3 regions of the Caballeronia sp. ATUFL_F1_KS39 genome follow, and region 3 is predicted to be linked to each of the others. Evidence: predicted binding sites of a transcription regulator. Region 3 holds the regulator's gene; each other region holds the start of a gene.
What was found. Region 3 encodes HrcA, which represses chaperone genes, less so after heat shock. Its sites were predicted from a motif close to TTAGCACTCNNNNNNNNNGAGTGCTAA; they were not measured.

Region 1 (9,615 bases), on a different contig from region 3:
CGCCGTGGCTTGCAAAACCGGATGCGCTGAAAGCGGCGAAGATCTCGCTCGGCGCGGATTATCCGCAGCCGATCGTCGATCACGAAGCCGCCAGAAAACGCACGCTCATGCGTTATGACGTCGTGCGCGCGCCGGGCCCGAAGCAGCTTCCGCCCGACGACGGCGGCGAAGACTAGCGCGCAAACGGCGCAGGTTTTTCGATCATCGACGTCAGCGCGACGATCGATCCGCGCCCTTCTGAAGGCGCAATGCCGGCCGCCGCCTGATGCAGCATCGAACGCAGCATTTGCGCGGCGCGCTCGGGCACGGTCGCGTCGATGCCGCGTGTCGCGCCTTCGGCGCCATCGGCGTGCGTTTCGCCGTGATGCGCGACGCGCCGCCACGCGAGGCCGAGCGTATCCGCCAAGAGCGCGACATGCCCGAGGCCCAGCGCGCAAGCCGCCGCGCCCAGCCGATGCGACGCGTCCGCCGCCGACAGCGCCGCCGCTTCGTCGACCATGCCGGTTTCGTTCGCCTGCGCGCCGCGCTCGACGAGCGCATCGATCGACGTTTCCGCGCTCTGCAGGAAGTCCTCGTAAGCACTCGCGTTCACGCGCAGCACGCCGAGATCGCGCGTCGCGGCGTCGCGCGAGGCTTCCTCGCCCGCCTGCGCGGCGCTCTCTTCCCACGCCGCTTCCGATTCGGGCGTCGCGGCGACGTGCCACGCGACCGTCAGGCCGTAATCGCGCAAAACATCGACGTGGTCGGCATCTTCCGGCCGCGCGCCGTACAGCGCGAAATCGCGCCACAGCAGCGCGAGCGTCGCGCGCACGAGCGAGCGCGGCGCGTACGACAGCGCGTGCGCCTGATCCGCCAGCACGAGGTTGAAGCGCGCGTAGAGACGCTTGACGTCGGCGATGTAGTCCAGCTCGCCGCCGGTGCGCTGCGCGCGCTCGCGCAGCGCCACGACCGCCGACGACGCGAGCCGCCAGAAATCGTAGGGATCCGGGCCGCGAAGTTCGTCGAGACAGGCGTCGAGGCGCGCGAAGGTGTCGGCGGAGCCTTCGGCCGGTCCGCGCAAGAGTTTCAGCAACGTTTCCTCATAGCGCGCGCGCGTGTGCGCGAGCCGCTCGGGCGCGACGCCGCGCAGCGTCGCCGGCGCGATCGCGCGGCCCGCGAGGGCGAGGTCATCGTAGGAAACCGGCGCGATGCGCGTATGCGATGCAAGCAACGCATGCAGGCCGCGATAGTGATCGAAGAGCGCCGTCGAGCAGGAGAGTTCGCGCAGATTGCGCCGCTCGACCGCACCGCGAAAAACCGCGATCGCATCGGCGATGCGCGCGTGGCTGCCTTCCGATTCCTCGCCGAGCGGCGCGACGAGCGTCAGCGCCTCGGCGAAGCGCTGCGCGGGAAGCCAGCCCGCCGAATGCAACGCGGCGATCGCGCGCTTGAGCGCCGCCCCGGTTTCGCCCTGACGCTGGAACGCGTGCAGCGCGTCGGTCAGCGCCATTTCTGCGAGTCGCACCGATCCGCCGCGCGGATTGGGCAAGGCTTCGTACGGAACGGGCAGATCGGGACGAGATGTCATAACAAGCGCTCACAAGCCGGTTCGCGGGCGCGGCGATGGAGGGCCATCGTCACCCGCCGTTTAAATGCGTCGTCGACAGGCGGGAGACGGCGTCGCCGCGCCTGCTTCAAGCGTATGCCTTAACGGGCCAGTGCGGGAACCGAACCTGCAAAGGCTTCCCGCATCTTTGTTCGCCAACGTCGGTCGACGCCGGAATCGCCGCAACGAACTTATCTGACTCTGCAAAATCCGAAAAATCGGACGGGCCGCCCGACGGCGGCCCATGCGCGGCACGCGCCGTCAGCGACGTACGCGGTCCGCAAAAAACGCGCGCCGCATGACGCGAGTCATGCGGCGCGGCAGAACGACAAGATCAGATCTGGACCATCTCGAAATCTTCCTTGCGGGCTCCGCATTCGGGACAGGTCCAGTTGATCGGAACGTCCTCCCAGCGCGTGCCCGGCGCGATGCCCTCGTCAGGCAATCCCGCCTCCTCGTCGTAGATCCAGCCGCAGATCAGGCACATCCAGCTTCTGTATTCCATACTTATGCCGAGTCGATTGGTCGTTTAAAAATAGGACATGATGGTACCGTGTTGCCGTGCCGATGCCTAGCAAGCCGCCCGCCTGCGGTGCGCGCATCGTGACATCGGTCGAAACGGCCGTCACGCCGGGTCCGGTGAAGAAGGCTAGCGCACCGGAAAAAAGTGCGCAAAGAAAGATTCCTGGCGGCGTTAGGCCGCATAATCAGACATGACCGAGCGGGCATTCGCTCACGCGCCGAGGCGCGCACGAGTTCGCTTAGAGCCGATCGTCCATTCAAGCAATCCAATACCATAATGTCCGTTTTTGCCATGACCGGCGATTCCCCTCCGATCGTACTCACCTTCGGCCTTTCCGACCCGACGGGCGGCTCCGGCCTGCAGGCCGACTTGCTGACGCTCGCCAGCATGGGCTGTCACGGCGCGACCGTGCTGACGGGCTACGCGGTGCGCGATTCCGCGACCTGCGATGAAGTGACGGGCCTCGATCCGGACACCGTCGCGACGCAGGCGCGCATGTTGCTAGAGGACATGCCGATCGCCGCCTTCAAGATCGGCGCGGCGACGCGCGCGGAGCTCGTGTCCGCCATCGCCGAAGTCGTCTCCGATTACGACGACGTGCCGCTGATCCTCGCGCCCGATTTCACGCTCGACGACGAACACGTCCTGTCCGCCGATGAACTGCGCGAATCGCTCGCCGATCTGCTCGTGCCGCAGACCACCATGCTGATTGCCGATCACGCCACGCTACTGCAACTCGCGCAGCCCGACAGCGACGCGGAATCGCCGACGCTCGATTCCGCGATTTCCCACATTCTGGCGCAGGGCTGCGAGTACGTGCTCGCGATGGAAACCGGCACGCATCGTCACGTCAACACGCTCTACAGCGAAGAAGGGCTCGTGCGACAGGACACGTGGGAGCGCAGCGTGCAACGCATCATGGGCCTGACCGATACGCTCGGCTCGGCAGTCGCCGCCCTGCTCGCCAACGGTCAGGAACCTGCCGATGCCGCGCGTGAGGCGCAAGAGTATGTGTTTCAGGCCGCGCGCGCCGCGTTCCGGCCCGGCATGGGCGCGTATCTGCCGGATCGCTTTTTCTGGGCGCGCTCGAACGATGCAGACGAAGAAGGCGACGCATCCGCGCTGCCCGACGATCCAACGGGATTGCCCGGAGAAGCCCGACACTGACACACAACAAGAAGGGAGGCGACGCGAGCGCATGCCATACCGACTGCCCCATCTGCACAAGCCCGGCCCGCAAGGCGCGATCCGCATCGGCTGCGCGGGCTGGGGCCTGTCGAGCGGTGCCTCCGCGAGCTTTCCGCATGAAGGCACTCATCTCGAACGCTACTCGCACGTTCTGACGTGCGTCGAGATCAACTCCAGTTTCCACAAGCCGCATCGCGAGCAGACCTACGCGAACTGGGCGCACAGCGTGCCCGAGTCATTCCGGTTCTCGGTCAAGCTGCCGAAGGCGATCACGCACGACGCGCGTCTCGTCGATATCGAATCGCTGCTCGACGACTTCCTCCGCGCGGCCGGCCAACTCGGCGACAAGCTCGGATGCTGGCTCGTGCAATTGCCGCCGAGCCTGCCGTTCAATCACGACATCGCCGACGCGTTTTTCAAGGCGCTGCGCGAGCGCACGACGTTGCCGGTCGCGTGCGAGGCGCGCGAACATAGCTGGTTCACGACGCACGCGGCAGCGTTGCTGAAGTCGCATCACATTGCATACGTCGACGCCGACCCGATTCCCGACGAATGCGAGATCAAGCATCGCGCGGACACATCGCTCGTGTATGTGCGGCTGCACGGCTCGCCCGAGTTATACAGGTCTTCGTACGACTACACGTATCTCGACGAACTCGCGCGCACGCTGCACAACCGCGCGAAGAAGACGGCCGAAGTCTGGTGCATCTTCGACAACACCGCCGAGGGCCACGCGCAGCCCAACGCGCTGCATCTGATGGAGCGGCTGCGGATTCATCACAAGGTCTGAAGTTCTTTTTGGAGGCTTCCTCAGATGCTCAAGCTGCTTGCGGCCACGCTCGCCGCGTCTTGCATTTTCACGGCCACGCCGGCACACGCTCAGAACGCCACGCCCGCCGGCGATGGCACGTTCCTGCTGACGATCTTCCTCAAGCACGACGAATCGAAGACGCTGCCCCAGATCAATCAGCAGTTGAAGGAGCAAGGCTACTTCAAGCAGTTTCCGCCGCCGGGCGTCGAAGTAGTGTCGTGGTACGTGATGATGGGAATCGGTCAGGTCGTCACGTTGCGCGTACCCGCCGACCGGTTGCGCGAAGTCAACCGCGCGATCGAAAGCACAGCATGGGGCGGATATCGGACGGAGTTCTATCCGACGTACGACTACAAGGCCGCCGCGCAGAAGTTGCGCGAGGAAATGAACAAATAATCCGGACGAAAAAAAACCCGCATCGCTGCGGGTTTCTTCTTTCGGCATGACGCGAGCCTCTTTCGAAGCCCGCGCCGATGTAATCGGCTTTCGCCAGATTACATGTCCATGCCCATGCCGCCCATGCCGCCGGGCATGCCGCCAGGCATCGGAGCATCTTCCTTGGGCAGTTCGGCGACAGCTGCGTCGGTCGTCAGCAGCAGGCCAGCCACCGATGCCGCGTTTTGCAGCGCCGTGCGCGTCACCTTCGTCGGGTCGACGACACCGGCTTCCACCAGGTCACCATACTCGCCGGTTGCCGCGTTATAGCCGTAGTTGCCCGTACCCTGAGCAACTGCTGCCACCACGACCGAAGCTTCTTCGCCGCCGTTCGTGACGATCTGGCGCAGCGGCTCTTCCATTGCGCGCAGGACGATCTTGATACCAGCGTCCTGGTCTGCGTTCGCGCCCTTCAGGCCGTCGATCGCCTTGCGAGCGCGGATCAGCGCAACGCCGCCGCCTGCCACGATGCCTTCTTCCACAGCTGCGCGCGTTGCGTGCAGTGCGTCTTCGACACGTGCCTTCTTTTCCTTCATTTCGACTTCGGTCGCAGCGCCGACCTTGATCACCGCAACGCCGCCGGCCAGCTTGGCCACGCGCTCTTGCAGCTTTTCACGGTCGTAGTCCGACGTCGCTTCTTCGATCTGCTTGCGCACTTGCTTCACGCGAGCTTCGATGTTCACGGCTTCGCCAGCGCCGTCGATGATCGTCGTGTTTTCCTTGCCCACTTCGATGCGCTTCGCCTGGCCCAGTTCAGCCAGCGTTGCCTTCTCGAGTGTCAGGCCGGTTTCTTCCGCGACGACTTGACCGCCGGTCAGGATCGCGATGTCTTCCAGCATGGCCTTGCGGCGGTCGCCGAAGCCCGGAGCCTTGACAGCAACCGTCTTCAGGATGCCGCGGATGTTGTTGACGACCAGGGTAGCCAGCGCTTCGCCTTCGACGTCTTCAGCGATGATCAGCAGCGGACGGCCAGCCTTCGCGACTTGTTCCAGAACCGGCAGCAGATCGCGGATGTTCGAAACCTTCTTGTCGTGCAGCAGCACGAACGGGTTTTCGAGGACGGCGACTTGCTTGTCCGGGTTGTTGATGAAGTACGGCGACAGGTAGCCGCGGTCGAATTGCATACCTTCGACAACGTCCAGCTCGTCTTGCAGCGACTTGCCGTCTTCGACGGTGATGACGCCTTCCTTGCCGACCTTGTCCATCGCTTCAGCGATGCGCTCGCCGATCGACGTGTCGCTGTTCGCCGAGATCGAGCCGACTTGCGCGATTTCCTTGTTCGTCGTGCAGGGCTTGCTGATCTTGCGCAGTTCTTCGATTGCTGCAGCCACGGCCTTGTCGATGCCGCGCTTAAGGTCCATCGGGTTCATGCCCGATGCGACGTACTTCATGCCTTCGCGAACGATGGATTGCGCGAGCACGGTAGCGGTCGTGGTGCCGTCACCTGCGTTGTCGCTGGTCTTGGAAGCAACTTCCTTGACCATTTGCGCGCCCATGTTCTGAAGCTTGTCCTTCAGTTCGATTTCCTTCGCGACCGACACACCGTCCTTCGTGACCGTCGGGCCGCCGAAAGAGCGCTCGAGCACGACGTTGCGGCCCTTCGGACCCAGCGTGACCTTGACCGCGTTGGCCAGGATGTTCACGCCTTCGACCATCTTGGCGCGTGCGGAATCGCCAAAAGTGACTTCTTTAGCTGCCATATCCAAACTCCTTGATTCGATTCGGTTTGCTGGCTTCGCTGCGGCGCTCGGACGAGCGGCTCAGGCAGACGAAGCCGAACGTGCAGGAAGGATGCTTTACTTGACCAGAACGGCCATGATGTCTTCTTCGCGCATGACGAGCAGTTCTTGCCCGTCGACCTTGACGGTCTGGCCAGCGTACTTGCCGAACAGAACACGGTCGCCGACCTTCACGTCGAGGGCGATTTGCGCGCCCTTGTCATCGCGCTTGCCCGGGCCGATGGCCAGGACTTCGCCTTGATCCGGCTTCTCAGCGGCTGCTTCAGGGATCACGATGCCCGATGCGGTCTTGGTTTCCTGGTCCAGACGTTTGACGATGACGCGATCGTGCAAAGGACGAAGGTTCATACACACTCCTCTCTTGATTGAGACTGAAAACGCGGGAAAACCCGTCCTTTGAGAAGAAACTCGCCGGACGGCAATCTTGTTAGCACTCTCGTGCAGTGAGTGCCAATTATATGGAGCGGCTTTGACAATTTCAAGGACGCGAAGGCCGGGAAAACGCTTAAGCAGCTTGGCTCTTGAAAAACGGCACTGCGTCCACAGGCGGAAATCAGATCAATCGAAACTTAGAATCGATTGACAGAATTAATGCCGATTCGACAAAAGTGATTTCGTCAGATTAGGGTTTTTCCTAGGTCGTCCGGAGCCTAGACTGCATCTCAACGACGAAGCAACGGAAAGACACACACTCCGCCGCGGCGTTCCTGAAAACAGCATCCGGAGGTCATCATGTTCAAGTTCAAATCAATCGTTCCCGCCATCGCCATTGCAGCCGTACTCGCCGCGCCGGCTTTCGCGCAAGCGCGCGAAGACGGCCCTGCCACCCGTGCGCAAGTGCGCGCCCAACTCGTTCAACTCGAACGCGCCGGCTACAAGCCGATGGCCGATCAAGCCACGTATCCCGCCGAGATTCAGGCTGCCGAAGCGCGCGTGGCCGCGCAACAAAGCGCATCGAACGCGTCGTTTGGCGGCGTGAGCGATGGCGCGTCGGCATCGGGGAAACCGGCGCGCGTCGGCTTTTTGAGCCGTATCGTCCGCCCCGCCGCCGATGCCAATCCGGTCGACTTCAATCGTCCGTAAGCGAACGCAAAGCGGCGCGCGACGCCGCATCCGACGAAGCCCGGCCTCGCGTGCCGGGCTTTTCACTTGCTGAAGGAACTAAGACCCACGCTTTTTCGTCGGTGATACCGCTGGCACTACAATCTTCACCTGCCTCTCTTCGTTCCTCTCGCTCTCCGTCTTAAGCCGCTCATGTCATCTCTCGCATCGTCGCGTCTCGTGTTCGTGTCGCTCGCGCTGACCGCCCTTGTCGGGTGCGGCGGCCGCGCCGCCACCACGCCGAGCTATCAGCAGGAGCTGTTCAGCACCGGCGTGAGCCCGTTCGCCCACAATTTCGACGCCACCGTCAACGAAACCTGCGAGGCCGCGCGGCGTGCGCTGCTGTCGCAAGGCTTTCTCACGACGATGGGCCAGCCCGACACCGTCGACGCGACCAAGAATTTCCAGCCGAGCGCCGAAACGCACGTCGTCGTGTCGTTCCACGTCGTTTGCACGCCCGGCGAAAACGCGACGAACCAGAGCATCGCGTACGTGAACGCCGTGCAGGACGGCTATGCGCTCAAGAAGAGCGACACGTCCGCGAGCGTGGGCTTGAGCGTGCTCGGCTCGCTGTCGCTGCCGATCCGCTCGAACAGCGACGCGATGGTCAAGATTTCCAGCGAGACCGTGCCCGCCGGCAAGTTCTATGACCGATTCTTCGGTCTGATGGGCCACTATCTGAACACGGTGCCGCGCAGCGCGCCCGTCGCCGGCGACGAAGTGAAAAGCAAGCCGCTCGCGCCGTCGATCATCGTGAGCTCGCCCGAGCTGACGCCGACGCCCATCGTCGTGCAGGCGCCCGCCGCCGCGACCGCGATCCAGAGGCCGGATGCGGATGCGCCTGCGGCTGCGGCTGGCGCATCGGAAGTCCCGGCGGCGTCGGCGGCCGCAGTGCCCGCGGCCACCGTGACGCACTGAACCGTCAGTTCGGCACGTTGACGATGCCGCCCGCCACCGAGATCGCGTTCGCGCCGGGATCGGTCGCGATGGGCGGCAGATTCGACGTCGTGAGGGCGGGCGCCGAACCCGCCTTGCCGCCGCGCGCGACCGTCCGCACCACCTGCGACGGCGGCAGCGGCGCGTTGTTCTTCAGGTGGTTCCACATCAGGTTGAGCGCCTGAATGTCGTAGTAGTGGACCGGAATGAAGCGCGTGTCGAAGCCTGCCACGCTCAGGAACGCGTCGAAGTGCTGACCGTTCGTGATCTCATACAGCGAAAGCTGGCTCTTGCTTCCCTCCGCCACGCGATTCGCACCCAGATACGGCCGCGACGCATGATTGATCGGCACGAGCGCATCCGCCCGGCCCTGCACGATGATCGCGGGCTTGCCGCGCAGATTCGCGTTCACGCGGATCGCATTGACGCTGCCCGCCATCGTCGCGTTGCCGTTCGTCCATAACGCGCGCAGGCAGGCGGCGCCCGCGTAGCTCGCATCGGGCGTCGCCAGCCGATGATCCGCCGCGCCCGTCGTTCCCGCGTTGTAGACCAGGTTGATGCCGTTGGTCGGCGGCACGCCGTTGCCGTTGCCGAAGATCGTCGGCATCGGCGAGACGAGCGGCGTGACGCCGGCCGCGCCCGTCGCCGCGCTGGTCGTGCCGAAGCTGAACTCGCAGAGATTGTCGAGCACGCTCGCTTTCATGTACGCATCGGCGTAAGTCACAGCGACGGCCGGCACCGCCTGCGAATCCCACATCGGCGCGTGCAGCGTGTCGGAATCGCTCTCGTAGCCTGCCTGATGCAGACGGTTCAGCGCATCGGTCGCCTGCTCCGTCGTCGTGCCGCCCGAGACGAAGCCGTTGGCGGCAAGCGTCGCACAGCGCGCCGTGCGGATCGCGTTGGTCGTGGCGGGCAGAAGCGTCGTCAGATACGGCGCGCCTGCCGCAGCGGGCGCGAGCGCCGCGCACGGCTGCAGCAGGTTCGCGAGCGTCATGTAATCCGCGAGCGGCCTGCCGAACGAGCCGACCGGCACGCCGCCCTGCCGCACCGAAACCTGCGACGGCAGATTCAGATTGATCTGCGGCTCGCCGACGACGACCGCCGTGATCCAGCCATCGGTGTCCTGTTCCGCCGCCGCCAGCGATGCGCCGCCGCCGTTGCTCACCGATGCCGCGATCGTCGTGATGCTGCCCTTGCTGTAGCGCACCTGATGCGTCGATCCGCTGACCGGCCCGAACATGTCGTTGAGCGCCCAGTACGCGAACTGGATCGCCTGCAGCGTGTTCTTGCCCCAGTC
Region 2 (9,615 bases), on a different contig from region 3:
CAAACCGTCGATGGCGGCCTGATTCCGCCCGTGCCCGGCGCGGCAGCAGCCGTGTCGAACACGCGCGCTGCGAAGTACGTCGCGGCGCTCGGCGGCGCATCCAATCTGACGCTCGTCGATGCCTGCACGACGCGTCTGCGTCTGTCGGTCGTGGATTCGGAGAAGGTGTCGGAGCCGCAGTTGAAGAGCATCGGCGCGCGCGGCGTGTTGAAGCGCGGCGCGACCAACGTCCAGGTGATCATCGGGCCGGAAGCCGATCTGATCGCCGATGAAATCCGCAGCGAACTCGAGCATTCGTCGACGCGCGGCGCAACGCCCGCATCGTCGACGCCGGCGCAACCGGTCGCGGCAGCGGTGAGCGGCGACCAGACGCCCGGCCCGCTCGATCCGGACCCGTTCCGCTGGCTCGCGGTGTTCGGCGGCGCGACCAACGTGGTATCGCTCGACGCGGTTGCGCAGACGCGCCTGCGCGTGGTCGTGCGCGATCCGTCGTCGGTGGATCGTCAGCGTTTGTCGTCGCTGGATGTGGCGTGGGTGTCGGCGGATACGTTCCACATCGTCGTGGGCGCGGCGGCGCAGCGCTATGCGGCGCAACTGTCCACGCGCTTGTCCGGCAACGGCGGCGGCGCTGCACCGATGCCTGCCTGAAGCGGTAATCGAAGCTCGATAACAAACGGCGCCCGCGGGCGCCGTTTGTGTTTTCAGCGAAGTGCCAAAGAAAAAGCCCGCCGTCTCGTCGACGGCGGGCTTTGCAATTTCTGCAATGGCACAGTCAATTGTTACGCGTAGTCATGCAACGCCGAGCGCATCTTCTTCATCGCGCTCGCCTCGATCTGGCGAATGCGCTCCGCCGAGACGCCGAACTCGTCGGCCAGTTCATGCAGCGTCTTGCCGCCCGAGCCGTCGTCCTGCACGTCGAGCCAGCGCGCCTTGATGATGCGGCGGCTGCGTTCGTCGAGCGATTCGAGTGCATCGGCGAGGCCGTCGCTTTGCAGCCTGTCGTGCTGCCGCGCGGCGATGACGTTAGTCGGCTCGTTGTGCGAGTCGGCCAGATAGGCGATGGGCGCGTACGCTTCCTCGCCATCCTCGACCTGGCCTTCGAGCGCGATATCGCCGCCCGACAAGCGCGTTTCCATCTCCGCGACTTCCTCGCGCTTTACGTTCAGCTCGCTCGCGAGACCTTCGATCTCGTCCGGCGTGAACGCCGAATGGCTGGTCTTGTGACTGCGCAGATTGAAGAACAGCTTGCGCTGCGCCTTGGTCGTCGCGACCTTCACCATGCGCCAGTTGCGCAGGATGTACTCGTGAATCTCGGCCTTGATCCAGTGCATCGCATACGACACCAGGCGCACGTTTTGCTCTGGGTCGAAGCGCTTCACCGCTTTCATCAGACCGATGTTGCCTTCCTGGATCAGGTCGGCGTGCGGCAAGCCGTAACCGAGATAGTTACGGGCGATCGACACGACGAGGCGCAGGTGCGAAAGCACCAGCTGGCGCGCGGCGTTCAGGTTGCCCTGCTCGCGGAATTCGGTGGCGTACTGTCGTTCCTCCGCCTGCGAAAGCATCGGAATACGGTTCACTGCTTGTATGTATGAATCGATGTTGCCGATCTGGCCGGTCAGCATCGACGACTGTGCGTACGTCAGCGCGCCTGCCGAAGATGCCTTGGCAGGTGCCGAGCTCACAACATTCGGAAGGGTCATCGCATTGGTCACGCTCATAAGCTCCTTATCAACAATTCACGTGCCGCTTAACGACCGCGGCAAGTCAGACACGATATTAGCACTCCAGTCCATCGAGTGCTAAGTGTTAGAGCAGAGGGGAATGTGGGAGTTCCCACAAAAACTATCGAATTTGCGGGTCCAATAGGACGGACTGTTGCGCGAGCAGCGGAAGAAACTACCGGAGGCTGAAACGTTTTCGCATGATTTACCTTACTTGCCCACTGTCGCGATCAGAAATTCTACAAACGGGGGCGCGCTGATGCGATTTCTGCAAATGTTTTAAAACGTCACTAGAATCGCCAAGCGACAGCAATTTACGAAACACACCCGCTATCCGAGCAAATTGGGGTGCAAATGCATAAAAACAAGAGTTCGTGGCCCCGCCCGCTAGCGCGCGTGGCGGTTTGTACCGCATTGGGTCTCGCGTCGGCGGCGGCTCATGCCGACCGATTCGGTGTCCAGATCGCCGGCGGCGTCGCCGACCACGACATCAAGAAGGCCGATCTCGGCCTGTCCTGGGATCCGGGCCTCACCTGGTGGGAGATCGGCGGTTTTCACTTCACGCTCATCGGCGAAGGTCACGTGTCCTACTGGCACACGACCGAGGACAACGCCGTGCATCCGAACATATGGGAATTCGGCATTACGCCAGTGCTGCGCTTCGTGAAGAGCTCGGGCTACTTCCGGCCGTTCATCGAGGCGGGCGTCGGCGTGCGGCTGCTCTCGCACACGCGCATCACCGAGGATTTCAGCGTCGGGTCGGCGTTCCAGTTCGCGGACATGGTGGGCGTCGGCATGATCTTCGGGTCGAAGCAGAGCTATCAAGCGGGATTTCGCTTTCAGCATCTGTCGAACGGCGGTATCAAAGAGCCGAATCCTGGTATAAATTTCAGCCAGCTATATCTGCAATACAACTTCTGACGAGGCGCCGGCGCATCGGTTCCTCGACACAAGGGGAATCGACAGATGCCGGCAAAAACCATTGAGGCCATCCGCGGCCTCGAGCGCGATCGCTTCCGTGCCATGGTCGAGGGCGACGGCCCGGCGCTGGACGCGCTGCTGGCCGAGAACGTCAGCTACGTCCACACGAACGGCAAGCGGGAGACGAAGCGCCAGTTCATCGACGCGATCACCGCGGGCCGCCGCCGCTATCGGCAGATCGAAATTCAGTCGCAGGATGTGCTGCCCGCCGGCCGCGATACGTGCCTCGTGTCGGGCCGTGCGCTGATCGAGATGGAATCGAAGAACGGCGCGCTGCTGTTTCCGATCGCCTACACCGCCGTCCATGTGCAGACCGAAGGCCAATGGCAGCTGCTCGCCCTGCAGGCGACGCGCGTGGCGCTCGAATAGCCACGCGCGCCGCCCATCACGCTTCCACGGCTTCGTCTTGCCGCAGGTTGTCCACGACGCGCCCGGAGCGGTTGACCGCGCTCACGACGGCATCGGCGACCGCGAGCGCCGGATTCGCATGCACCGCGACGCCGAAGCGCGTCGGCCCGTCTCCGACACGACAGCCGACGAACGCCGCCGTGTCGCCGTTCGCCGTCACGGACGTCTCGAACCAGTTCACGCTCGCGTCCACGCCGAGCGCGGCGGCGACCGCCTGCGCGTGAGCGTCGCCGCTCGTCGCAGCCACTACGGCCGGTAATGCGACGCGCCTTTCGAATACCGTAAGCGTCGAAACGTCGATGCGCGATACCGGCCCGCCCGCATCGAAATACTCGCGCTTGAAGAGCTCGCAGATCGCTTCGCCGCTGATTTCCGCGCCGGATGCATCGGTGACTTTCTGGACGGCGTGGCTGAATTCGATCTGCACGCGGCGCGGCGGCGTGAAGCCGAGACCGCGTTCGAGCAGATACGTCGAACCGCCCTTTCCGGACTGGCTGTTCACGCGGATCACGGCGTCGTAGCTGCGGCCGAGATCGGCCGGATCGATCGGCAGATAGGGCACTTCCCACACCGTGCCCGGCACGCGCTGCGCGAAGCCCTTGCGGATCGCGTCCTGATGCGAACCCGAAAACGCGGTGAACACGAGATCGCCCGCGTACGGATGGCGTGGATGCACCGGAATCTGATTGCAGCGCTCGACGACGCGGCGCACGGCGTCGATATCGGAAAAATCGAGGCCCGGATCGACGCCTTGCGTGTAAAGATTCATCGCGAGCGTCACGAGATCGACATTGCCGGTGCGCTCGCCGTTGCCGAAGAGGCAGCCTTCGATGCGATCCGCGCCAGCGAGCAACGCCATTTCCGCCGCCGCGACGGCCGTGCCGCGATCGTTATGCGGATGCACCGACAGCACGATGCTGTCGCGAAAGCCCATGTTGCGGTCCATCCACTCGATCTGATCGGCGAAGACGTTGGGCGTTGCCGCTTCGACGGTCGCGGGCAGATTCACGATCATTTTGTGATCGGGCGTCGGACGCCACATTTGCGCGACGGCATCGCAGACTTCGCGCGCGAACGACAGCTCCGTCATGCTGAAGGTTTCGGGCGAGTACTGATAGATCCAGTGCGTGTCCGGCCGCGCCGCCGCGCATTCCTTGATGATGCGCGTGCCTTCGACCGCCAGCGCCTTCACTTCGTCCTTCGACTGGTTGAACACGATCTTGCGGAACGACGGCGCGATCGCGTTATAGAGATGCACGATCACCTTGCTCGCACCTTCCACCGCTTCGAACGTGCGCTCGATCAGTTCGCGGCGCGACTGCACGAGCACTTCGATGGTCACGTCGTCCGGAATGCGCTTTTCGTCGATCAGCTTGCGCACGAAGTCGAAATCCGTCTGCGATGCCGACGGGAAGCCCACCTCGATTTCCTTGAACCCGATTTTCACCAGCATCTCGAAGAACTCGAGCTTCGCTGCGATGCTCATCGGCTCGATGAGCGACTGGTTGCCGTCGCGCAGATCGGTGCTCATCCAGACGGGCGCTTTTTCGATCGTGCGGTTCGGCCAGCGGCGGCCATTCAGACGGACTTGCGGAAACGGACGGTATTTCTCGGCGGGGTTCGGCATCATGATCGTCGATCTCTCTTCGGACGGTTTGCGTAGCGTCTGCGAGAGAGGCCGTGTCCGGCGGCTGGCCGGGCGTGGCGGCATGCACGTAAGACCGGGCGGCGCGCGCGTTCACACGAATCACCGGCGATGGTGACGCCTGCGACCAACGTGAACGTGCGCGAAGCAGCGTGCATGTGACCCTCGCGTTTCCGTTTCGCGGGATGCGCGAACGAAAAGCTGACGACTACAGGTTGGTAAGAAAAGGTACTGCGGGAAACTTCTGGAGGACCGCGCGACTTGCGAACGCACGGCGCTACGTCTGGCGACTTACGCTAGACGTAGCGATAGGGGCCGCGCTAGGCGGCCCGAAATAATTCGGAGGGAGGAAAACTGGGTCAAGCGCATGCGTTCGACTTTAAACCAGCGTTGAATAGTGTGTCAAACGGGATTTTCCTGACCGGCGACCGGCTTGCGCACCACATTGGCGATGACTTCAACCTGGCGCGCGACCGCGGGCGGCACCGGCACATCGCCGCGCAGCACGGATTCGATCCAGCGCGCGGTGGTCGCGGCGTCGAGCGTCTCGGGCAGCTCGACACGCGGGGCGTCCGGCTGCGAATGCTCGGGCGCGATCAGCGTTTCGGCGTGGCCGTCGTGAAACCAGTCGACCTGCACCTGGCGGCGCGTGTCCGCGACGGCTTCGCCTTCCGTGCCGCGCGCGAGCAGTGCGCCGCCCGCCGCCGCGTCCGGATGCGCGGTGAAAAGCCCGGTGAGACTCTCGCGATATTCGGGATGCGTGTAGTTGACGAGCCGCAGGCCCGGGTCCGCGAACGGTTGAAGGATCTTCACGAGCGTATGTGTCGAATTGCGCACGCCCATGCGGCGTCTGAGCGCGAGCAATCGCGCGAGCTTCGGCGCGAGCACGGTGATCGGCGCGAAGGAGAGGCGGCGCGAGGCGAGGCTGTCTTCGATTTCATCGTGCGAAGCCGCGTGCGCGATGCCCAGTTCGGCGAAGATTTCGGCGCTCGTCACGCGGCCGGGATCGCCGGTGACGCCGTGCACCAGGACCGGTACGCCTTCGCGCGCGAGCAGCAGCGACAGGAGCGGCACGAGATTGGGCGTCTTGCGTGCGCCGTTGTAGCTCGGGATCGAGACGGGCCGTGCGTGCTCGCGGCCATCCTGGACATGCAGCGGCTCGAACGAGCGATGCGCGGCGGAAAGCATCGCGGCAAGCTCGGCGGCGGTTTCGCCCTTGACGCGATAGGCCAGCAGCACCGCGCCCAGTTCGAGTTCGGGCACGCGATCGTCGAGCATCGCTTCGTAGAGCGCGTAAGTATCCTCGTGCGAAAGTGCGCGCGCGCCATTCGGCCCGCGGCCGATTTCCTTGATGTAGCGTGCGCAGGCGAAAGTGGGGGAAGCGGAGTCGGTCATCGGAGAGGTGCGCGATCGGGCGCTCAATTCCGTAATCTGAGCGATGCCGTTGCGCTTTTTAAGGTGCAGGAATGCTATTGAGTACCGCATTTGAGGAGCGCTGGCAAGGTTTGCCCATCGAACGTTTCGCGCGCTTTTCCGCCGATGCTTACTAAAACCACCGCGCCAGCCGCAGCTCCGAAGGCCGGTCGAAAGCTCGCAGAGCCAAGCCCGACAAGCTTCGCCACGATTTGTGCGCGCACGTTACACTCCTTGTTCTCGCCGGCCGTGAACGCCGACGCATTCGTCCGGAAATCTGCGAATCAAAACAGCATCAGGAGAGCGGGATGAGTTATGTGTTTCCTCCGGCGCCGGCAGCAGCCGTGCCCGTCGATGGTTCGAACGAGCAGTTTCCCGTGCGCCGCATCTACTGCGTCGGGCGAAACTACGAAGCCCATGCGCGCGAAATGGGCCACGATCCGGATCGCGAGCCGCCGTTCTTCTTCAGCAAGCCCGCCGATGCCGTGCTGAACGTTGCGCCGGGCTCGACGGCGGAATTCCCGTATCCGTCGCAGACGAAGAATCTGCACTTCGAGATGGAACTCGTCGCCGCGATCGGCAAGCAGGGCAAGAACATTCCCGCCGATAAGGCGCTGGACTACGTCTACGGCTACGCGCTCGGGCTCGACATGACGCGCCGTGACCTGCAAGCCGAAGCGAAGAAGCTCGGCCGTCCGTGGGACACGGCGAAGGGTTTCGACCGCTCCGCGCCGATCGGCCCGATTCATCCCGTATCGAAGGTCGGGCATCTGGAAAAGAGCGCGATCTGGCTGACGGTCAACGGCGAGGAAAAGCAGCGCTCGGACATCTCGCAACTGATCTGGTCGGTCGGCGAGACGGTCGCGTATCTGTCGACGCTCTTCGAACTCTTCCCCGGCGATCTCATCTTCACCGGCACGCCCGAAGGCGTCGGCGCGGTCGTGAAGGGGGACGTGCTGAAGGGCGGCGTCGACGGCATCGGCGAATTCTCCGTGCGCGTCGTCTGAGTCCGCGACCATGAAGCTCTACAGCTATTTCCGCAGCTCGGCGGCGTATCGCGTGCGTATCGCGCTGAATCTGAAGGGGCTCGATTACGAGTACGAGGGCGTGCATTTGCTGCGCGACGGCGGCCAGCAGTTGAAGCCCGAATATCGCGCGGTGAATCCGGACGGCATTGTGCCGGCGCTCGTCGATGGCGACGACGTTCTCACGCAGTCGCTCGCGATCATCGAGTATCTCGAGGAGACGCATCCCGAGCCGGCGCTCCTGCCGAAGAATCCGTCCGATCGCGCCTTCGTGCGTTCGGTCGCGATGCAGGTCGCGTGCGAGATTCATCCGCTCGACAATTTGCGCGTGCTCAAGTACCTGAAGCATCAGGTGAAGGTGCCGGATGACGTGAAGGACGCGTGGTATCGGCATTGGGTCGAGATGGGTTTCACGTCGCTCGAAACGCGGCTGGCCGCCGACAGGCGCGTCGGCGCGCTCACGTTCGGCGACACGCCGACCGTTGCCGATCTGTGCATCGTGCCGCAGGTGTTCAACGCGCGGCGCTTCGGCATCGACGTGAGCGCTTATCCGACGATTTCGCGCATCGCCGATCACGCCAGCACGATCGACGCCTTCGCGCGGGCCGCTCCCGCGCAGCAACCGGACGCCGAATGACGGCCGATTTCCCGAGCTTTCTGTCGGGGGCGGGATTGGGCGCGAGCCTGATCGTCGCGATCGGCGCGCAGAACGCCTTCGTGTTGCGGCAGGGTTTGAAGCGACGTCACGTAGGAATCGTCGTGTCGATCTGCGCGTTCATCGACGTGATGTTGATCGGGCTCGGCGTCGGCGGCATGGGGGCGCTCATTTCGCGTGCGCCCGTCCTGCTCGACGTGATCCGCTGGGCCGGCGCGATCTTCGTGTTCCTGTACGGCTTGCGCGCGTTCATCGCGGCGTGGCGCGGGCCGGGGCATCTGGACGCATCGGATGGCGATTCGCAGACGGCGGTGGGCGCGGCATCCACGGTGCTCGCCTTGTCGCTGCTCAATCCGCACGTTTATCTCGATACCGTCGTGCTGCTCGGCGGCATCGGCGCGCAACGCGGCTGGCCGGGCGACGCGTGGTTCGCGGCCGGCGCGATGTCTTCGTCGATCGTCTGGTTCACGGCGCTCGGCTACGGCGCGCGTCTTCTGGAACCGTGGTTCGAGAAAGACGTGTCGTGGCGCGTGCTCGATGTGATCGTCGGCTGCGTGATGTGGTGGATCGCGGCTTCCTTGCTCTTCGCGCGATAAAAAAGAGCGCCACGCGGGCGCTCGTTTCACGTTCAGCCGAGCAACGCGTCGGCGAATTCTTCGGCGCTGAACGGCTGCAAGTCCTCGACTTTCTCTCCCACGCCGATGAAATACACCGGCACCGGCCGCTGACGCGCGATGGCCGCGAGAATGCCGCCCTTCGCGGTGCCGTCGAGTTTCGTGACGACGAGGCCGGTGAGACCGAGCGCGTCGTCGAACGCCTTGACCTGCGTGAGCGCGTTCTGACCCGTGTTCGCGTCGATGACGAGCAGCACTTCGTGCGGCGCATCGGGCATTGCCTTCGCGATCACGCGGCGCACCTTGCGCAGCTCTTCCATCAGATGCAATTGCGTCGGCAGACGTCCGGCGGTGTCGGCCATCATCACGTCGATCTTGCGTGCGCGCGCCGCGCCGACCGCGTCGTAGATCACGGCGGCGGCGTCGCCGCTTTCCTGCGCGATCACCGTCACGTTGTTGCGCTCGCCCCAGACCGTCAGCTGTTCGCGCGCGGCGGCGCGGAACGTGTCGCCGGCGGCGAGCATCACCGACTGATTGAAGCGCTGCAAATGCTTCGCCAGCTTGCCGATGCTCGTCGTCTTGCCGACGCCGTTCACGCCCGCGATCATGATGACGAGCGGTTGCGCGCGTCCGAGCATCAGCGATTTCTCGAGCGGGCGCAGCAGATCGACGAGCAGTTCGCGCAGCGCCTTCTTGACCTGCGAGGCGTCCGTCAGGCGTTCCGCGCGCACCTTCTCGCGCAGTGATTCGAGCAGGAATTCCGTTGCATCGACGCCGGCGTCGGACATGAGCAGCGCGGTTTCGAGCTCTTCGTAGAGATCCTCGTCGATCTTCGCGCTGACGAAAATCCCCGTCAGATTGGAGCTCGTCTTCGAAAGACCGTGCCGCAGACGCGAGATCCACGATTTTTTCGCGGCCGCATCGAGCGTCGGCGGCGGCACGACTTCCTCGCTCGCCTGATCCGTCTCTGGGCCGCGCGCCCATTGCGATTGCGTGCGCCCTTGCCAGTATTCCTTCGATTCCTCCGAGGGCGGTGCGGCGGGCGGCGTGGGCGCAGCGGGAGCGACGGGTTCCGCGGGCGCCGGTTCCTCCGGCTGCACTTCCTCCGACGGCGTTTCGGCGGAAAGCGCCTGACGTTCCAGCTCGGCGT
Region 3 (9,615 bases):
GGCACTTCGATCTCGCCGCCGAGCGCCGCCGTCGTGAACGGAATCGGCATCTGGCAATGCAGGTCGTCGCCGTCACGCTCGAACACCGAATGCTGCTTGATGTGGATTTCCACATACAAGTCGCCGGCCGGACCACCGTTGATGCCCGGCTCGCCATTGCCCGCCGAGCGGATTCGCATGCCGTCGTCGATGCCCGCCGGAATCTTCACTTCCAGCGTCTTCGTTTCCTTCACCTTACCAGCGCCGTGGCAGTTCGCGCACGGATCGGGGATGTAGCTGCCGCTGCCGTGACACTTCGGGCACGTCTGCTGGATGCTGAAAAACCCTTGCGACATGCGTACCTGGCCCTGACCATGACAGGTCGGGCAGGTTTCGGGCTTCGTGCCCGGCTTCGCACCGGAGCCGTGGCAGACGTTGCAGTTCACCCAGCTCGGCACGCGAATCTGCGTGTCGTAGCCGTGCGCCGCCTGCTCCAGCGTGATTTCCATGCTGTAGCGCAAGTCCGCGCCGCGATACACCTGCGGACCGCTGCGGCCGCGCGCGCCGGCGCCACCCGCCGTCTGTCCGAAGATGTCGCCGAAGATATCGCCGAAGGCATCGGCGAAACCGCCGAAACCTTGCGCGCCCGCGCCCGCCATGTTCGGATCCACGCCCGCGTGGCCGTACTGATCGTAGGCGGCCCGCTTCTGCTGGTCGGAGAGCATTTCGTAGGCTTCCTTCGCCTCCTTGAAATTCTCTTCCGCCTTCTTGTTGTCCGGGTTGCGGTCAGGGTGATACTTCATCGCGAGCTTGCGATACGCCTTCTTGATCTCGTCGTCGCTCGCATTTTTCGCGACGCCCAGAACGTCGTAGTAATCCCGTTTCGCCATGTCGGTTCGATGCCGCCGCGCTTGAGCGCCGCGGTTCCTGTCAGATGCTGCGAGATGCTGCGGATGTCGCTCGCAACCCGCGCGTAAAACTTTTTGCGCCTCGCCAGAAGCAACGCGCCTCTAAAAACAACGTGCCCGGAGAGCCGAAAGGCTCGCCAGGCGCGCTCCACGTCAGACGCCAACGCGTCCCGGTGATACCACCGAAAAGCGCGTGAATGTCGCCACTCACGCGCCCGATTCGGCGTTAGTCCTTCTTCACTTCCTTGAAGTCGGCGTCGACGACGTCATCGTGATGCTGGCTCGCGCCCGCATCCGCCGACGCGCCCGCGCCTGCCGCACCCGCGGCCGCGCTCGCCGCGCCTTGCTGCGCCTGCATGTCGGCGTACATCTTTTCGCCGAGCTTCTGCGAAGCCTGAGCCAGCGCCTCGACCTTTGCTTCGATCGTGGCCTTGTCGCTCGAGCTGCTCTTCAGCGCCTCTTCGAGGTCCTTCAGCGCCGCTTCGATCTTTTCCTTCTCCGAAGCGTCGACCTTGTCACCGTACTCCGCGACCGCCTTCTTCGTGCTGTGAACCAGCGCATCGCCCTGGTTGCGCGCGTCGGCCAGCTCACGCAGCTTGTGATCTTCCTCGGCGTTGGCTTCGGCGTCCTTCACCATCTTGTCGATTTCCGCGTCCGTCAGACCCGAGTTCGCCTTGATGGTGATCTTGTTTTCCTTGCCCGTCGCCTTGTCCTTCGCGCCAACGTGCAGAATGCCGTTCGCGTCGATGTCGAAGGTCACTTCGATCTGCGGCACGCCGCGCGGTGCGGGCGGAATGCCTTCGAGGTTGAACTCGCCGAGCAGCTTGTTGCCGACGGCCATTTCGCGCTCGCCCTGGAACACCTTGATCGTCACGGCGCCCTGGTTGTCGTCCGCCGTCGAATACACTTGCGAGTGCTTCGTCGGGATGGTCGTGTTCTTGTTGATCATCTTCGTCATCACACCGCCGAGCGTCTCGATGCCGAGCGACAGCGGCGTCACGTCGAGCAGCAGCACGTCCTTGCGGTCGCCCGACAGAACCTGGCCTTGAATCGCGGCGCCCACGGCGACGGCTTCGTCCGGGTTCACGTCACGGCGCGGATCCTTGCCGAAGAATTCCTTCACCTTCTCCTGCACCTTCGGCATACGCGTCATGCCGCCGACGAGAATCACGTCGTCGATGTCGCCGACCTTCACGCCCGCATCCTTGATCGCGATGCGGCACGGTTCGATCGTGCGCTCGATCAGATCTTCGACGAGCGCTTCGAGCTTGGCACGCGTGAACTTGAGGTTCAGGTGCTTCGGACCGGACGCGTCCGCCGTGATGTACGGCAGGTTGATGTCGGTCTGAGCCGTCGACGACAGTTCGATCTTCGCCTTTTCAGCGGCTTCCTTCAGGCGTTGCAGCGCGAGCACGTCCTTGGACAGGTCGACGCCCTGCTCTTTCTTGAACTCGCCGATGATGTAATCGATGATGCGCTGGTCGAAGTCTTCACCGCCGAGGAACGTATCGCCGTTCGTCGACAGCACTTCGAACTGCATTTCGCCGTCCACGTCCGCGATCTCGATGATCGAGATGTCGAACGTGCCGCCGCCCAAGTCGAACACGGCGATCTTGCGGTCGCCCTTTTCGGCCTTGTCGAGACCGAACGCGAGCGCGGCCGCGGTCGGCTCGTTGATGATGCGCTTCACTTCCAGACCGGCGATGCGGCCCGCGTCCTTCGTTGCCTGACGCTGGCTGTCGTTGAAGTACGCCGGAACCGTGATGACGGCTTCCGTCACCGGCTCGCCGAGGTAGTCTTCAGCGGTCTTCTTCATCTTGCGCAGGACTTCAGCCGAAACCTGCGACGGCGCGAGGTTCTTGCCGTGCGCTTCGACCCATGCATCGCCGTTGTCGTGCTTGACGATCTTGTAGGGCATCAGGTTGATGTCCTTCTGCACTTCCTTCTCGTCGAAGCGGCGGCCGATCAGGCGCTTGACCGCGTACAGCGTGTTCTTCGGATTGGTGACCGACTGGCGCTTCGCAGGCGCGCCGACGAGGATCTCGTTGTCATCCATGTACGCGATGATCGACGGCGTGGTGCGCGCGCCTTCCGAGTTCTCGATGACCTTGACCTGATTGCCTTCCATCAGCGCCACGCACGAGTTCGTGGTGCCGAGGTCGATACCGATGATTCTGCCCATTTTTTATCCTCTCCTAGCTTTGATCGCAGTGGCGTTGCGGCCGGCCTTTCGATGCCGGCTTTTGCCGATTTACCGGGCCGAACGCCCAAAATTCATACCTGTACGCAAGATAAGAGCGTCAGTTTCGATTTCAAGACCCTGCAAACGATGCGGTCTATAAGTTTTTTTTGTGCGGCGACCGACACGGCCGGCACGTACGCCGCGAGACCGATTACTTCGGCGCGGCGACGGTCACGAGCGCCGGACGCAGCACGCGGTCGGCGATGACGTAGCCCTTCTGCAGCACCGTGACGACAGTATTCGGGTCTTGTTCCGCCGGAACCATCGAGATGGCCTGATGGCGATGCGGATCGAATTTTTCGCCGACCGGGTTCACCGCGATCACGCGGCCTTTCTCCAACGCGCCCGTCAGTTGACGCAGCGTCAGTTCGACGCCTTCGCGAACCTTGGCGACATCCGTCGACTGGTCGGCGAGCGCGGCTTCCAGGCTGTCGAGCACCGGAAGCAGGTTCTCCGCAAAATTTTCGATGGCGAATTTATGCGCCTTCGCGACATCTTCCTGACTGCGGCGGCGCACGTTCTCGGTTTCGGCCTTCGCGCGCAGGAAGTCTTCCTTGAGCGCGGCGATGGTGGCCTGCGCTTCGGCGAGCGCAGCTTCGGCCTCATTCGGCGCGGCTTGCGGCGCGGCGGCGGCATCAGCCGGTGCGCCTTGGGACGCGGGAGCCGCCGCGCTGGTCGGGTCGGCGGACTGGCGCGCGTTATCGTCGGCGGGCGTTGCGTTCTGGCTCGCTGGATTCTCTTGCGTGTTTTCCATGTCGCTGAATATGTATTGCAGTGAGTTGAATCGGCTGCGAAAGCGGCCAGACCGAAAGTCGGACGCATTTTTCGCACTAACGGCCGAAATGAGGGCGCCGAAAGCTTTTTCAAGCCTTCGAAACGGTTTTTCGGACAAATCTCGACAGCAAGGTGGCGCCGCAATGGCTCGTAATACACACTTCGCCGCGGCGCGCGATTTTCGGATTGAGGGAAAGCCCTGAGTCGCCTACACTTCAAAAAAGCAGCGCAGGACGCACGTTAACCCTAATCCTACGAATTGCTTCAAACCGCTTTCAGCCCTTGCCCGTTTCCTGATCCGGCCGCCTTCTGACCGGGCAACCCGCTTCCCGGGGATACCATGAAACTGACCTTTGCTATCGCGGTGGTCGCCCTGGTACTCGTCGCGGGAACGACCACCATCTGCATGTCCGGCGTCGTGACCGAACGTACCACCGAGTACGGCGGCGTTCACGCGACCATCGAAAGCTACTTCAATCCGAACGAGAAAATTTGTCGATAGTGCGCCGGTCGCGCTTCGTCGGCCTTCCCTGCAGTTCCGCTGCGGGCTCGCGGAAATTCTTGCGGCGCTCGGCCTCGGCCATGCGTTTCGCACGGCCTTCCCCGGTTTCGGCATAGAGCGTCTGGGCGACCGGCGCCGGGCCGCGCACATCGCATATCCCGAGCACTTCGACCTGCCACACCAGCCGTTCGATATCGATCTCGACGATATCGCCAACGCGCACGTCCTTAGACGGCTTCACATTCGCCCCGCCGATCTTCACGCGGCCTTTCTCGACCGCATCGCTCGCGAGCGAACGCGTCTTGAAGAAACGCGCTGCCCAAAGCCACTTATCGATGCGCAAACGCGCGCCAGGTTCCGTCGAAATCTTGTAGTTCATGGGTGAATGCCTGAAAAAGCCGCGCTCAGGCCACTGCGGTGAGCGGCTGCACAGTCTGCACGGGCCATCCCTGAAGATGTTGCGCGGCGATCTCGCCCAGTGCCTTGATCCACGCGGGCGCTGAGTTCAGGCAGGCAATCCGGTGAAAATGCTTGCCGCCCGCCTTCAGAAATTCGTCGCGCACCTCGATGCCGATTTCCTCGATCGTCTCGAGACAATCCGCCGTGAAGCCGGGACAGAACACGTCCACACGAGAAACGCCGCCCGCGCCGAGCTCCGCGACCGTCGGCGCGGTGTACGGCTGAAGCCACTCCGCCCGCCCAAAGCGCGACTGGAACGTCACGCGGCATTCGACCGGCGTAAGCCCGAGCGCGGCCATGAGCAACGAACCGGTCAGCTGGCACTGGTCGTGATACGGATCGCCGAGATCCATCGTGCGCTTCGGCACGCCGTGGAAGCTCAGCACAAGCTTGTCGCCCGCGGCGAAATCCGGCTGGCCGTGATGCCGCCAATAGTCGCGCACCTGCTCCGCGAGCGCCGCGATATACGCCGGATGATCGGCGTAATGGCGGATCGTGCGGATTTCCGGCTGATTGCGCACGCGCTTGAGCGCGGCGAACGCGTCGTCGAACGCGGTGGCCGTCGTGGACGACGAGTATTGCGGATACATCGGCAACAGGAGAATGCGGTCGGCGCCTTCGAGCTTCAGCTGATTGAGCATCGCGCCGATGCCCGGCGTGCCGTAGCGCATCGCATAGTCGACGATGACGTGATAGTCGTTCGCCGCGAAGAGCCGCCGCAAGCCGTCGACCTGCTTTTCCGTATGCACGCGCAGCGGCGAGCCTTCGGGCATCCACACTTGCGCGTACTTCTTCGCCGATGCGCGCCCGCGAAACGGCAGGATCAGGCCGCGCAGAATGAATTGCCACACGAATGACGGAATTTCGACGACGCGCGGATCGGACAGGAATTGCGCCAGATACTTGCGCACCGCCCGCGGCGTGGGCGCGTCCGGCGTGCCGAGATTGATCAGCAGCACCGCGACGCGATGCGAAGCGCTGGGCTGCGAGGGCAACTCGAGGTCGAAACGCATAAGGGAAGCGAGCCTGAAGATGGTCGTCGGAAAAGTTGAGGACCATTATAGCGGCGCGTTTCCGGACGCATCATTGGCCGAACGGCCTAGTGGCGCGCTCTTTCGCGGCGCGCCAAGATGGCGTCACTGATGACTGAGCGACATCGACAGCAAACGCGCGGTGATATCGACGATCGGAATCACGCGGTTGTACGCCATGCGCGTCGGGCCGATCACGCCGAGCGTGCCGACGATCTTCCCGTTGACCTCGTATGGCGCCGTCACGACGCTCATTTCCTCGATCGGCACGAGATTGCTTTCTCCGCCGATGAAAATCTGCACGCCTTGCGCGTGACTCGATACATCCAGCAATTGCAGGAGGCTCGTCTTTTGGTCGAACAAATCGAAAAGCTTGCGCAGCCGCGCCATGTCGGACGAAAGGTCCGCCACTTCGAGCAGGTTGCGCTCGCCGGAAATCAGCACGGTGTCAGTGGGGTCCGTCTCGGCGGTGCTCGCGACCACGGCCGCCTGCATGAGCGCGGTCATGTCGCCGCGCAACTGGTCGATTTCCTCGCGCAAACGGCGGCGTACTTCGTCGAAGGACAGGCCCGCGAAATGCGCGTTGATGTAATTGGAGGCTTCTACGAGTTGCGAAGGCGAATAGTCGCGTTGCGTGGCCATCATGCGGTTCTGCACGTCGCCTTCGGGCGTCACGATGATGAGCAGAATGCGCTTGTCCGACAGCCGCATGAACTCGATCTGCTTGAACATGTGGCTCCGGCGCGGCGTGAGCACGACGCCCGCGAACGAAGACAGATTGGACAGCACGCTCGCCGCCGCCGCGACGATCTTCTGCGGCTCCTCGCCTTGCAGGCGAGTCTTGACCGCGGTGGTCATGGCCTCGTCTTGCGGTGCTTCTACAGTCAGCATCGTGTCGACGAAGAGCCGGTAGCCGCGCGGCGTGGGAATGCGTCCCGCCGACGTATGCGGGCTCGCGACCAGCCCGAGGTCTTCGAGATCCGACATGACGTTGCGGATGGTCGCGGGGCTCAGTTCGAGGCCGGAATGACGTGATAACGTGCGCGAACCGACCGGCTGACCTTCGGCGATGTAGCGCTCGATCAACGTTTTGAGGAGGGTTTGTGCACGTGGGTCTAGCATGGGGAAATTTTAGCTCAACGTGTCGGATAGCGGCGAGCCGCGCCGGGTGGTCGGCATTCAACGTCCGCTCCATTCTAGCGACAAACGGCGAGCCTGCCCGCGTCATGCCGCACGGTCTCGTCGCGGCGCGCCCGGCGGCCATCGCCCACGGTTCTTTTCGCTCTCTGACTATGGTGTAATGCCGGCATGGAAATTGGCCAATTCAAGACCGTCGCCCTCGTGGGGCGCACCAACACGCCGGGCATCGAGGCGCCGCTGAGATCGCTCGCCGATCTCCTCAGAAGCCAGGGCTTCGAGGTCGTCTTCGAGGCGGGCACCGCGAAGGACGTCGGCGTGACGGAGTTCCCGGCGCTCTCCATCGCGGAGATGGGCGCGCGCGCGGACGTTGCAATCGTGCTCGGCGGCGACGGCACGATGCTTGGCATCGGACGGCAGCTCGCGCCGTATAAAACACCGCTCATCGGCGTGAATCATGGCCGGCTCGGCTTCATCACCGACATTCCGCTCAAGGCGATGCAGGAAATCGTCCCGCAAATGCTCGCCGGCCAGTTCGAGCGCGAGGAGCGCAGCCTGCTCGAAGCGCGCATCGTGCGCAACGACAAGCCGATCTACCACGCGCTCGCGTTCAACGACGTCGTGGTGAATCGCAGCGGCTTCTCCGGCATGGCGGAGCTGCGCGTGTCGGTGGACGGCCACTTCATGTACAACCAGCGTTCCGACGGACTGATCGTCGCGACGCCGACCGGCTCGACCGCCTACGCGCTGTCGTCGGCGGGGCCGATCCTGCATCCGCAATTGCAGGGCTTCGTGCTCGTGCCGATCGCGCCGCATTCGCTGTCGAACCGGCCGATCGTGCTGCCCGACGATTCGAAAGTGACCATTCAGATCATCGGCGGTCGCGACGTCAACGTGAACTTCGACATGCAGTCGTTCACCGCCGTCGAACTGAACGACGCGATTGAAGTGCGGCGCTCGAAGCATACGGTGCCGGTGCTGCATCCGGTCGGCTACAGCACGTACGCCACGCTGCGCAAGAAGCTGCACTGGAACGAGCATCCGTCGCAGGATTCGTCCGCTCTCTGATCTGCCAGAACTTCCTTCCCCGAAGCGTCCATGCTCCGTCATCTTTCCATTCGAGATTTCGTCATCGTCGCCACGCTGGATATCGATTTCGATCCAGGCTTCACGGTCTTTTCGGGTGAAACCGGCGCGGGCAAGTCGATCCTCATCGACGCCCTCGCGCTCACGCTCGGCGCGCGCGGCGACGCGAGCGTCGTGCGCGCCGGTCAGGCGCGCGCCGACATCACCGCCGAATTTTCGACGCATCCGCTCGTCGTGCGCTGGCTGGACGAACACGCGCTCACGCAGGACGCCGATTCGGTCATGCTGCGGCGGGTGATCGATTCGGGCGGCCGCTCGCGAGCGTTCATCAACGGCACGCCCGCGACGCTCGCGCAGTTGCGCGAAGTCGGCGAAATGCTCGTCGATATCCACGGCCAGCACGCGCATCAATTGTTGATGCGACCGGACGCGCAACGCGAACTCTTCGACACGCACGCGCAGTTGCTCGACACGGCCGGCGCGGTGAATCGTGCGTGGCGAGCGATGCGCGACGCGCAGCAAGCCGTCGAGACCGCCCAGAATCGCGACCGCGAGCTGCAACTGGAACGCGAGCGTCTCGCGTGGCAACTGAGCGAGTTCGACAAGCTCGCGCCGCAGCCCGGCGAATGGGAAGAAGTGAGCGCGGAGCATCATCGGCTGTCGCATTCGGCGAGTCTCATCGACGGCGTGCAGGGTGCGCTCGGCGCGCTCTCCGAATCCGACGAAGCGATGATCTCGCAGCTCGGCGCCATCATCTCGAAGCTGCGCGGCCTGGCCGATATCGATCCCGCGTTGAACGACGTGCTCGCGTCGCTCGAACCGGCGGAAATCCAGTTGCAGGAAGCGTCGTATTCGCTATCGCACTACGCGCAGCGGCTGGAGCTCGATCCTGACCGGCTCGCGCAAGTCGAAAGACGCATGGAGCAACTGCACTCGACCGCGCGCAAGTTCCGCCTTCAACCCGAAACGCTGCCGGAAGAACACGACGCGCGCCGCCGCCAGCTCGCCGAACTCGATGCCGCCGCCGATCTCGATGCGCTCAACGCCGCCGCCGAGAAAGCGAAGAGCGAATATCTCGCGCAAGCCAAGGTGCTGTCCAAGGCGCGCGCGAAGGCCGCGAAAAATCTGTCGAAAGCGGTCACGGAAGGCATGCAGGAGCTGTCGATGGCAGGCGGCAGCTTCGAGGTCGCGCTCGTGCCGCTCGCCGAAGGCGGCGCGAACGGGCTGGAGCAGATCGAATTCCGCGTCGCGGGACACGCGGGCGTCGCGCTGCGGCCGCTCGCGAAAGTCGCGTCGGGCGGCGAACTGGCGCGCATCAGTCTTGCGCTCGCCGTCATCGCGAGCACGGCGAGTCCGACGCCCACGCTCATCTTCGACGAAGTGGACACGGGCATCGGCGGCGGCGTCGCGGAAGTGGTCGGGCGTCTGTTGCATCAGCTCGGCCGCGACCGTCAGGTGCTGTGCGTCACGCACTTGCCGCAAGTGGCCGCGCGTGGC

Region 1: the regulator HrcA is predicted to act here: its motif matches at 6,709-6,735, upstream of NCR93_RS10945 (co-chaperone GroES).
Region 2: the regulator HrcA is predicted to act here: its motif matches at 1,780-1,806, upstream of rpoH (RNA polymerase sigma factor RpoH).

The regions. Positions count from the first base shown of each region.
Region 1 is NZ_JALQDZ010000017.1:184,289-193,903, forward strand. Features, by position in the region: gene NCR93_RS10910 (cryptochrome/photolyase family protein) at 1-176, shown strand, start outside; gene NCR93_RS10915 (hypothetical protein) at 173-1,567, opposite strand; gene NCR93_RS10920 (rubredoxin) at 1,920-2,090, opposite strand; gene thiD (bifunctional hydroxymethylpyrimidine kinase/phosphomethylpyrimidine kinase) at 2,400-3,275, shown strand; gene NCR93_RS10930 (DUF72 domain-containing protein) at 3,307-4,086, shown strand; gene NCR93_RS10935 (hypothetical protein) at 4,111-4,503, shown strand; gene groL (chaperonin GroEL) at 4,602-6,242, opposite strand; gene NCR93_RS10945 (co-chaperone GroES) at 6,339-6,629, opposite strand; gene NCR93_RS10950 (DUF4148 domain-containing protein) at 7,014-7,364, shown strand; gene NCR93_RS10955 (DUF2242 domain-containing protein) at 7,536-8,300, shown strand; gene NCR93_RS10960 (D-(-)-3-hydroxybutyrate oligomer hydrolase) at 8,305-9,615, opposite strand, start outside.
Region 2 is NZ_JALQDZ010000001.1:303,426-313,040, forward strand. Features, by position in the region: gene nagE (N-acetylglucosamine-specific PTS transporter subunit IIBC) at 1-648, shown strand, start outside; gene rpoH (RNA polymerase sigma factor RpoH) at 780-1,715, opposite strand; gene NCR93_RS01530 (acyloxyacyl hydrolase) at 2,079-2,645, shown strand; gene NCR93_RS01535 (nuclear transport factor 2 family protein) at 2,691-3,074, shown strand; gene leuA (2-isopropylmalate synthase) at 3,091-4,743, opposite strand; gene ybiB (DNA-binding protein YbiB) at 5,161-6,153, opposite strand; gene NCR93_RS01550 (fumarylacetoacetate hydrolase family protein) at 6,480-7,178, shown strand; gene maiA (maleylacetoacetate isomerase) at 7,189-7,833, shown strand; gene NCR93_RS01560 (LysE/ArgO family amino acid transporter) at 7,830-8,447, shown strand; gene ftsY (signal recognition particle-docking protein FtsY) at 8,480-9,615, opposite strand, start outside.
Region 3 is NZ_JALQDZ010000002.1:48,121-57,735, reverse strand. Features, by position in the region: gene dnaJ (molecular chaperone DnaJ) at 1-869, opposite strand, end outside; gene dnaK (molecular chaperone DnaK) at 1,114-3,069, opposite strand; gene grpE (nucleotide exchange factor GrpE) at 3,281-3,883, opposite strand; gene NCR93_RS02315 (hypothetical protein) at 4,244-4,405, shown strand; gene NCR93_RS02310 (RNA-binding S4 domain-containing protein) at 4,377-4,784, opposite strand; gene hemH (ferrochelatase) at 4,810-5,877, opposite strand; gene hrcA (heat-inducible transcriptional repressor HrcA) at 6,001-7,017, opposite strand; gene NCR93_RS02295 (NAD kinase) at 7,204-8,100, shown strand; gene recN (DNA repair protein RecN) at 8,131-9,615, shown strand, end outside.